2 regions of the Ramlibacter sp. GCM10027632 genome follow, and region 2 is predicted to be linked to the other one. Evidence: predicted binding sites of a transcription regulator. Region 2 holds the regulator's gene; the other holds the start of a gene.
The links. Region 2 encodes FNR, which switches genes on or off when oxygen is low (the NO sensors DNR and NnrR bind a similar motif). Its sites were predicted from a motif close to TTGATNNNNATCAA; they were not measured.
Positions count from the first base shown of each region.

Region 1: a site for FNR is predicted at 2,125-2,138, ahead of ACFQZY_RS04335 (OmpW family protein). Genes of this name have one in related genera too.

Region 1 is NZ_JBHTGW010000002.1:194,606-198,774, forward strand. It holds gene ACFQZY_RS04320 (3',5'-nucleoside bisphosphate phosphatase) at 1-178, opposite strand, end outside; gene pcp (pyroglutamyl-peptidase I) at 188-844, opposite strand; gene ACFQZY_RS04330 (transporter) at 957-2,042, shown strand; gene ACFQZY_RS04335 (OmpW family protein) at 2,218-2,829, shown strand; gene ACFQZY_RS04340 (DEAD/DEAH box helicase) at 2,936-4,169, shown strand, end outside.
Region 2 is NZ_JBHTGW010000002.1:431,462-435,630, forward strand. It holds gene ACFQZY_RS05480 (PAS domain-containing sensor histidine kinase) at 1-86, shown strand, start outside; gene ACFQZY_RS05485 (response regulator) at 83-727, shown strand; gene ACFQZY_RS05490 (response regulator transcription factor) at 841-1,227, shown strand; gene fnr (fumarate/nitrate reduction transcriptional regulator Fnr) at 1,252-2,046, shown strand; gene ACFQZY_RS05500 (TraR/DksA family transcriptional regulator) at 2,054-2,425, opposite strand; gene ACFQZY_RS05505 (universal stress protein) at 2,576-3,016, shown strand; gene hemN (oxygen-independent coproporphyrinogen III oxidase) at 3,034-4,169, shown strand, end outside.

The sequences.
Region 1 (4,169 bases), 240 kb from region 2:
TCATGCCGGCGTCGCGGGCGGCGGCGAGGGCGCGGTGCTGGCCGCCGACCTCGTCATGGTCGGTCAGCGACCACAGCTCGACGCCGTTGGCGGCCGCGCGCTGCGCCAGCGCCTCCGGGGTGAGGGTGCCGTCGGAGACGACGGAGTGGCAGTGCAGGTCGGCGTTGAGGATGGACACGTTGCGATTTTAGTTTGCGTCCGCTGGCGCGCCGTGGAGCGTGCCGGCGTCGATGTCGAGGTCCTGCCGCACCCGGGCGGCGCAGTCCAGCGCGAGGCGCAGGCCCTGCACGCTGCGCTCCAGCGCCAGCGAGGGCTCGCCCTGCTGCGGCAGCCACGGCAGGTGCATGAAGCCCCCGCGCGTGGCGGCCAGTCGCGGCTGCGCCAGCCGGTGCATCAGGCCGTAGAAGACGTGGTTGCAGACGAAGGTGCCGGCGCTCAGGGACACCTCGGCGGGCAGGCCGGCGGCGCGCAGCGCCTCGCGCATGGCCTTGACCGGCAGGGTGGCGAAGTAGGCCGCGGGCGCGCCGGGCACCACCGGCCGGTCGATCGGGCGGGCGCCGGCGTTGTCCGGGATGCGCGCGTCGTCGAGGTTGAGGGCCACCCGCTCCAGGCAGAGGGCGGCGCGCCCGCCGGCCTGGCCGCAGGCCAGCACCAGCGCCGGCCGATGCGCCTCGAGCAGGGCGTCCAGCCGCGCCAGCGAGGCGCCGAAGGCCGTCGGCAGCACCGCCGACACCACCTGGAGGCCCGCCACGCGCTCGCCGTCCAGGGCCCTGACGGCCTGCGCGCTCGGGTTCAGCGCCTGCCCGTCGAACGGCTCGAACCCGGTCAGCAGGATGCGCGGCAAGGTGGACATCGGGTCACTCTACCGCAGGCCCGCGCCCAGGTCCGGACCGCGGGGGCTTGCCTACTATTGATGAGTTGGCTGTAATTCACGAAACGAATTGATTCAGGACCCCATGCCCCACCTTCCCCTGACGCTCCGAAGCCTGGCCCTGGCCTGTGCGGTGGTGGCCGGCCCGGCCGGCGCGGCCGAGGGCTTCCAGGTGCGCTACAACCTGGCCGGCACCCTGGGCGGCGAGCTGTTCGCCCCGGTCGACCTGCGGGGCGTGGCGGTCGGCCTGGTGCGCTCCGATGCGCGGCTGGACAAGATCACCGGCCCGGACGGCGGCGTGGTCCGGCTGAACGTGCCAGGCGGCACCCTGCCGGCGCCGGCGGCGCAGAACCCCACCTTCCCGGCCACCTCGCCGCAGGTGGACACGACCGGCGAACTCACCCAGTACAACCTGCTGCTGGCGCGCATCACGCCCGCCGAGCGCGGCGACGAGCGCTGGGTGGTGGGCCTGAACCTGCCCTACGCGGCGCGCAAGGCCCAGAAGAGCCGGGTCTCCGGGCCGACCCCGGCGCTGAGCTTCCAGCCCACGGTCGGTCCCGCCCTGCGCGCCGGGGCCGGCGCCACGTTCAACACCCTGTACCAGGGCCAGCTCGCGGCGCTGGGGACGGCCGAGTCGACCGCCGTCGAGGGCGTGGGCGACGTGGAGCTGCAATTCGGCTGGATGCGCCGCACCGAGCCCCTGCGCCTGCAGGCCGGCGCCTCGCTGGTGGTGCCCACCGGCCGCTTCGACCCTGCCGCCGGCACCGATGTCAGCCTGGGCAAGTTCTACACGCTGCGCCCGGTCGTCCAGGCGGTGTGGCTGCCGTCGCCCGAGGTCTCGCTGGGCGGGCGCATGACCTACGGGATCAGCAACCGCAATGACGACACCGGCGTGCGCGGCGGCAACTGGCTGAGCCTGGAGGGCGCCGCCGGCGGCCTCACCCGCTGGGGTGCGTTGGGGCTGCAGGGCATCCACGTGCAGCAGGTGCAGGACGACAGCGGCAGTCCCCGGGGCGGCAACCGCCTGCGGGCCTCGCACCTGGGCGTGTTCTATTCGGCCCAGATCCCGGTGATCGAGACCGGCCTGAGCGTGAACTACATGGCCACCACCGACTCGCGCAACGCCCGCCACGGGCGCTACCTGCAGGTGCGCCTCGCCCGGCTCTTCTGAGCCCGCGGCGCCCCGGCCGGCCGGGGTGGCTTGATATTCGTCAAATTGACTTGTTGCGCTGCCGCAACCGGCGGTGGCGGGGTTGACCTGCGTCAATTCGTGGGGTCGGGCGACTTTTACAGTCGATTCGACCAGGGGTTTTCCCTTGGCCCATCGGAAACTGGAGAAACCCAAGATGAAAAAGACCTCTGTCCTCCTCGCCCTCGCCGCCCTCGGCTTCGCCGGCCATGCCCTGGCCCAGCAGAGCCCCTGGCTGGTCCGCGCCCGCGCCGTGCACCTGAACATGGCCGACAAGTCGGAGGCCATTCCCGCCCTGGGCGTCGGTGCCGACCAGATCACGGTCAACAACAAGACCATCCCCGAGGTGGACATCACCTACTTCGTGACCCCGAACATCGCCGCCGAGCTGGTCCTGACCATCCCGCAGAAGCAGACGGTGAGCATCGCCGGCACCGACGTGGGCACCTTCAAGCACCTGCCGCCCACGCTGACCGTGCAGTACCACTTCAGCCCGGCCGCCCAGGTCAGCCCCTACCTCGGCGCCGGCGTGAACTACACCCGCATCAGCAGCGTCAAGCTGCTGGGCGGCGCCGGCGACCTGGAGAACCAGTCCTTCGGCCTGGCCGTGCAGGCGGGCGTGGACTACAAGCTGGACAAGAACTGGTCCCTGAACCTCGACCTGAAGAAGGTCCAGATCCGCTCCGACGTGTTCGCCGGCGGCTCCAAGGTCAGCGCCGTCAAGCTGGACCCGTGGCTGCTGGGCGTGGGCGTGGGCTACCGCTTCTAAGCCGCAAGCGCATCCCTTCCAGGGTGCGGGGGGCGGGTCGGCAGACCCGCCCCTTTTTCCTGTCCTGCCCCCGCCCGCCCCCCAGATGCGACAATCCGGGGTTGAGATGACTGCTCCCTATTCCTCCCTCTCGCTGGCCGAGCCCCTGAAGCGTGCCGTGGCCGACATGGGCTACGAGAACATGACGCCCATCCAGGCCCAGGCCATCCCGGTGGTCCTGACCGGCAAGGACGTCATGGGCGCCGCCCAGACCGGCACCGGCAAGACCGCTGCCTTCTCGCTGCCCCTGCTGCAACGCCTGCTCAAGCACGAGAACACGTCCACCTCCCCGGCCCGCCACCCCGTGCGTGCCCTGGTGCTGCTGCCCACCCGCGAGCTGGCCGACCAGGTCGCCCAGCAGATCAAGCTCTACGCCAAGTACACGAACCTGCGCAGCGCCGTGGTGTTCGGCGGCATGGACATGAAGCCCCAGACGCTGGAGCTGAAGAAGGGCGTCGAGGTGCTGGTCGCCACGCCCGGCCGCCTGCTGGACCACATCGAGGCCAAGAACGCGGTGCTCAACCAGGTCGAGTACGTGGTGCTCGACGAGGCCGACCGCATGCTGGACATCGGCTTCCTGCCCGACCTGCAGCGCATCCTGTCCTACCTGCCCAAGCAGCGCACCACGCTGCTGTTCTCGGCCACCTTCTCGCCCGAGATCAAGCGCCTGGCCGGCAGCTACCTGAACGACCCGGTCACCATCGAGGTGGCCCGCCCGAACGAGACCGCCTCCACCGTCGAACAGCACTTCTACAGCGTGCTCGACGACGACAAGCGCCGCGCCCTGACCCAGATCGTGCGCCAGCGCGAGGTGCGCCAGGCCTTCGTCTTCGTCAACTCCAAGCTCGGCTGCGCCCGCCTGGCGCGCTCGCTGGAGCGTGACGGCTTCAAGACCACCGCCCTGCACGGCGACAAGAGCCAGGACGAGCGCCTGAAGGCGCTGGCCGCCTTCAAGGCCGGCGAGGTCCAGCTGCTGGTGGCCACCGACGTCGCCGCCCGCGGCCTGGACATCAAGGACGTGCCGGCGGTGTTCAACTTCGACATCCCTTTCAACCCCGAGGACTACGTGCACCGCATCGGCCGCACCGGCCGCGCCGGCGCCTCGGGCCTGGCGGTGAGCTTCGTCTCGGGCAGCGACGGCCGACTCGTCGCCGACCTCGAGAAGCTGCTGAAGAAGAAGCTGGACCTCGAGGCCGTCGAGTTCGAGGAAGACCGCCCGCGCGGCCGCATCAACGATGGCCGCCGCACCTGGCGTGACCGTGATGAGCGGGACCCCCGCGAGCCGCGCGCCGCGCAGGAGC
Region 2 (4,169 bases):
CGATGTCCATCGAGTCCACCCCGGGCGAGGGCACGCGGGTCGCGGCGCGCATCCCGGCGCCGGCGGGGCAGGGGGCCGGCACATGATCCGCGTCGTCCTGGCCGATGACCACGCCATCGTGCGCGAGGGCCTCAAGGGCATCCTCGCGCGCGTGCCCGATTTCCAGGTGGTGGGCGAGGCCGCCGACGGCGCCCAGGTGCTGCAGCGGGTGCGCGAGGCCGAGTTCGACCTGCTGGTGCTGGACCTGTCCATGCCCGGGCGCAGCGGCATGGAGCTGATCAAGCTGGTGAAGGCCGAGCGGCCGCGCGTGCGCATCCTGGTGCTGTCCATGCACCACGAGACCCAGTACGCGGTGCGGGCCATCAAGTCCGGCGCCAGCGGCTACCTGACCAAGGAAAGCGCGCCCGCCGAGCTGGAGCAGGCGCTGCGCAAGATCGCCGACGGCGGCGCCTACGTCACCGCCGAGGTGGCCCAGCAGCTGGCCCTGGGGGCCATGCCGGGCCGCGAGGCGGCGCCCCACGAGGCGCTGTCGGCCCGCGAGTTCGAGGTGTTCCAGCAGCTCGTGGCCGGCGCCTCGGTCACCGCGATCGCCGAGCGCATGAGCCTGTCGGTCAAGACAGTGAGCACCCACAAATCCAACCTGATGCACAAGCTGGGCCTGGGCAACCCCAGCGACCTGGTGCGCTACGCCATCAAGCACGGGCTGGCGGACGCCACCGAGATCTGAGCGCCGCCCTGGCGGCCTAGGACGAGTCCTAGGCCGCGTTCCAGACGATTCCTAGCCAGCAATTCAGCTCTTACTGATGGGCAAGAGCCGGCGGACGCGGCACAGTCACGTCCATGGCACCCAGCTCCCATCCCCGCGTCTTCCTGGCCGACGACTCCGGCCCGATCCGCTCGCGCGTGGCCAACCTGCTCGGCGAGCACGACATGGAGGTCGTCGGCGAGGCGGCCACGCCGCAAGGCTGCATCGAGGGCATCCTGGCCAGCCGGCCGGAGGTGGTCGTGCTCGATGTCCAGCTCGAGGGCGGCACGGGCCTGCAGGTGCTCAAGGCGGTGCGCGAGGCGGCCCCGGGCATCGCCTTCGTCGTCTTCAGCAACAACGCCGCGCCCGCCTACCGCAAGCGCTACCTCGGCGAGGGCGCCGCGAGCTTCCTGGACAAGAGCAGCGACTTCGAGCAGCTGCCCGACGCGATCGCCGATGCCGGCAGCCGCGTCCATCACTGAACACCCCACGAGAGAGACCCCCGCATGAACCACGAACACGCCATCGCTCCCGTCCGCGTCGTGCCGCGCCGCTCCGTGACGGAGTCTTCGGAGGGCGCCGGCTGCGGCGCCGCGCCGCTCAAGACCCTGTGCTCCAACTGCCACCTGAAGGACCTGTGCCTGCCCTGCGGCCTCAGCGGCGCGGACCTGCAGCGCCTGGACGGCCTGCGCTTCGGCCGCCGCCGCGTGCGCACCGGCGAGGAGCTCTATCGCGGGGGGGACAAGTTCCAGTTCATCTACGCGGTGCGCAGCGGCACCTTCAAGTCCAGCCTGATGCTGGTGGACGGCCGCGAGCAGGTCTCCGGCTTCCACATGGCCGGGGAGCTGATGGGCCTGGACGGCGTCGCCCACGGCCGCCACGCCAGCGCCGCCACCGCGCTGGAGGATGCCGAGGTCTGCGCCATCCCCTACACCCACCTGAGCGAGCTGGCCAGCGGCAGCGCCGACATCCAGATGCTGATGGCCCGCCTCATGAGCCGCGAGATCGTGCGTGAGCACAGCCTGATGATGCTGCTCGGGAGCATGAACGCCGAGGAGCGCCTGGCGGCCTTCCTGCTGAACCTCTCGCAGCGCCTGAAGGCGCGCGGTTACTCGGCCAGCGAGTTCCACCTGCGCATGTCGCGCGCCGAGATCGGCAGCTACCTGGGCATGAAGCTGGAGACGGTGAGCCGCACGTTCTCGGCCTTCCAGCAGCAGCGCCTGCTGGAGGTGGACAAGCGCCACATCCGCATCCTCGACCTCGAGGCCCTGGGACGGGCCTTCGACAGCCGGGTGCACTGAGCTTGGCTCAGGCGGTCTCGGCCAGCGACTGGCAGCGGATGCAACGCAGCGCCGTCGGCAGCGCCTCCAGCCGGCGCAGCTCGATGGGCTCGCCGCACGCCAGGCACTGGCCGTACTGGCCGCGCGCCAGCCGCAGCAGCGCCGCCTGCACCGCCTCGAGTTCCTGCACCGCGTGCGTGTGCTGCATCTCGTGCACCGCGGTGCTGGTCTCGGCGTCGGCCAGGTCCTTGAAGTCGGTCACCGCTTCGCCCGGCTCGCGCGCCTGCGCCTCGGCCTGGTCGCGGGCCGATTCCTCGGCCAGCAACGCGCGCAGCTCGGCCTCGCGCCGCTCGAGCAGCTGCTGGAAGCGGGGCGTCATCTCGGCTTGGAAGGTGGTCATGGTCGTCGGGCCTTTCAGTCGGGGCGATACGGTCAGATGGAGCCGATTCTGTGGCCTGCAAGCGACCTGTCAATTGACCCGAATCAACCACGGCGGGAGCATCCCGTCGCATCATCCGCCAACACGTCACTTCCCCTGAGAGGTCACACCATGTTCAAGCGCATCCTCCTGGCCACCGACGGCTCGGCCGCCTCGGACCACGCCGCCACGCTGGCCATTTCCCTCGCCCGCACCCATGGGGCGACGCTGACCGCGCTCTACGTGGTCGACCCTTATCCCTACCTGGGCATCGGCGAGGCCAACCCCATGGGCTTCAACGCCTACATGGAGGCTGCGCGCGTGCACGGCGCCGAGGCCCATGCCCGCGTGGCCCGCATGTCGGCCGAGGGCGGCGCCCCGGTGCCCCTGGTCACCCGCCTCGTCGAGGATGTCTCGGTCATCGAGGGCCTGCTCGAGACCGCCCGCGACACCCAGGCCGACCTCATCGTCATCGGCTCGCACGGCCGCACCGGCATCGCCCGCGTAGTGCTGGGCAGCGTGGCCGCGAAGGTCGTCGCGCAATCGCCGGTGCCGGTGCTCGTCACCCGCTGAGGAATCCGCAGGACGCCATGAACACCATCTCGCCCGAGCTGTTGCAGCGCTTCGACATCAACGGGCCGCGCTACACCTCCTACCCCACGGCCGACCGGTTCGTCGAGGCGTTCACCGCCGGCGATTACGCGCAGGCCCTGCGCCAGCGCGGGCAGCAGCCCTCGTCCCTGCCGCTGTCGATCTACGTGCACATCCCGTTCTGCGCGTCCCTGTGCTACTACTGCGCCTGCAACAAGATCATCACCAAGCACCATGAGCGCGGCGCGGAGTACCTCGAGTACCTGGCGCGCGAGGTGGCCCTGCATGTCGCCGAACTCGGGCGCGGGCAGTCGGTGAGCCAACTGCACCTGGGCGGCGGCACGCCCACCTTCCTCAGCGACGCCGAGCTGGGCCAGCTCATGGCCATGCTGCGCGCCAACTTCGCGCTGGTGCCCGGCGGCGAGTATTCGATCGAGGTCGACCCGCGCACGGTGGACGCCACCCGCCTGCAGGCGCTGGCCGACCTGGGCTTCAACCGCGTCAGCTTCGGCGTGCAGGACTTCGACCCCGACGTGCAGAAGGCGGTGCACCGCATCCAGCCCGTGGAGCAGGTCTTCGCGCTGGTGGACGAGGCGCGCCGCATCGGCTTCGAGTCGGTCAACGTGGACCTGATCTACGGCCTGCCGAAGCAGACCTCGGAGTCGTTCGCGCGCACGCTGTCGCAGGTGGCGCAGCTGCGGCCCGACCGCATCGCGCTCTATGCCTACGCGCACCTGCCGGAGCGCTTCAAGCCGCAGCGGCGCATCATCGCCATCGACCTGCCCTCGGGCGCCAGCAAGGTCGGCATGCTGGCCTCGGCGCTGGCCGCCTTCGAGAAGGAGGGCTATGTCTACGTGGGCATGGACCACTTCGCGCTGCCCGACGACCCGCTGGCCGTGGCCAAGCGCCAGGGCCGCCTGCACCGCAACTTCCAGGGCTACAGCACCCAGCCCGACTGCGACCTGATCGGCCTGGGCGTCTCCGCCATCGGCCGCGTCGGCGCCACCTACAGCCAGAACGCCAAGACGCTGGAGGAGTGGACCGACCTGATCGACCAGGGCCAGCTGCCCGTGACGCGCGGCCTCGCGGTGAACCGCGACGACCTCACGCGCCGCGCGGTGATCATGGCCCTCAT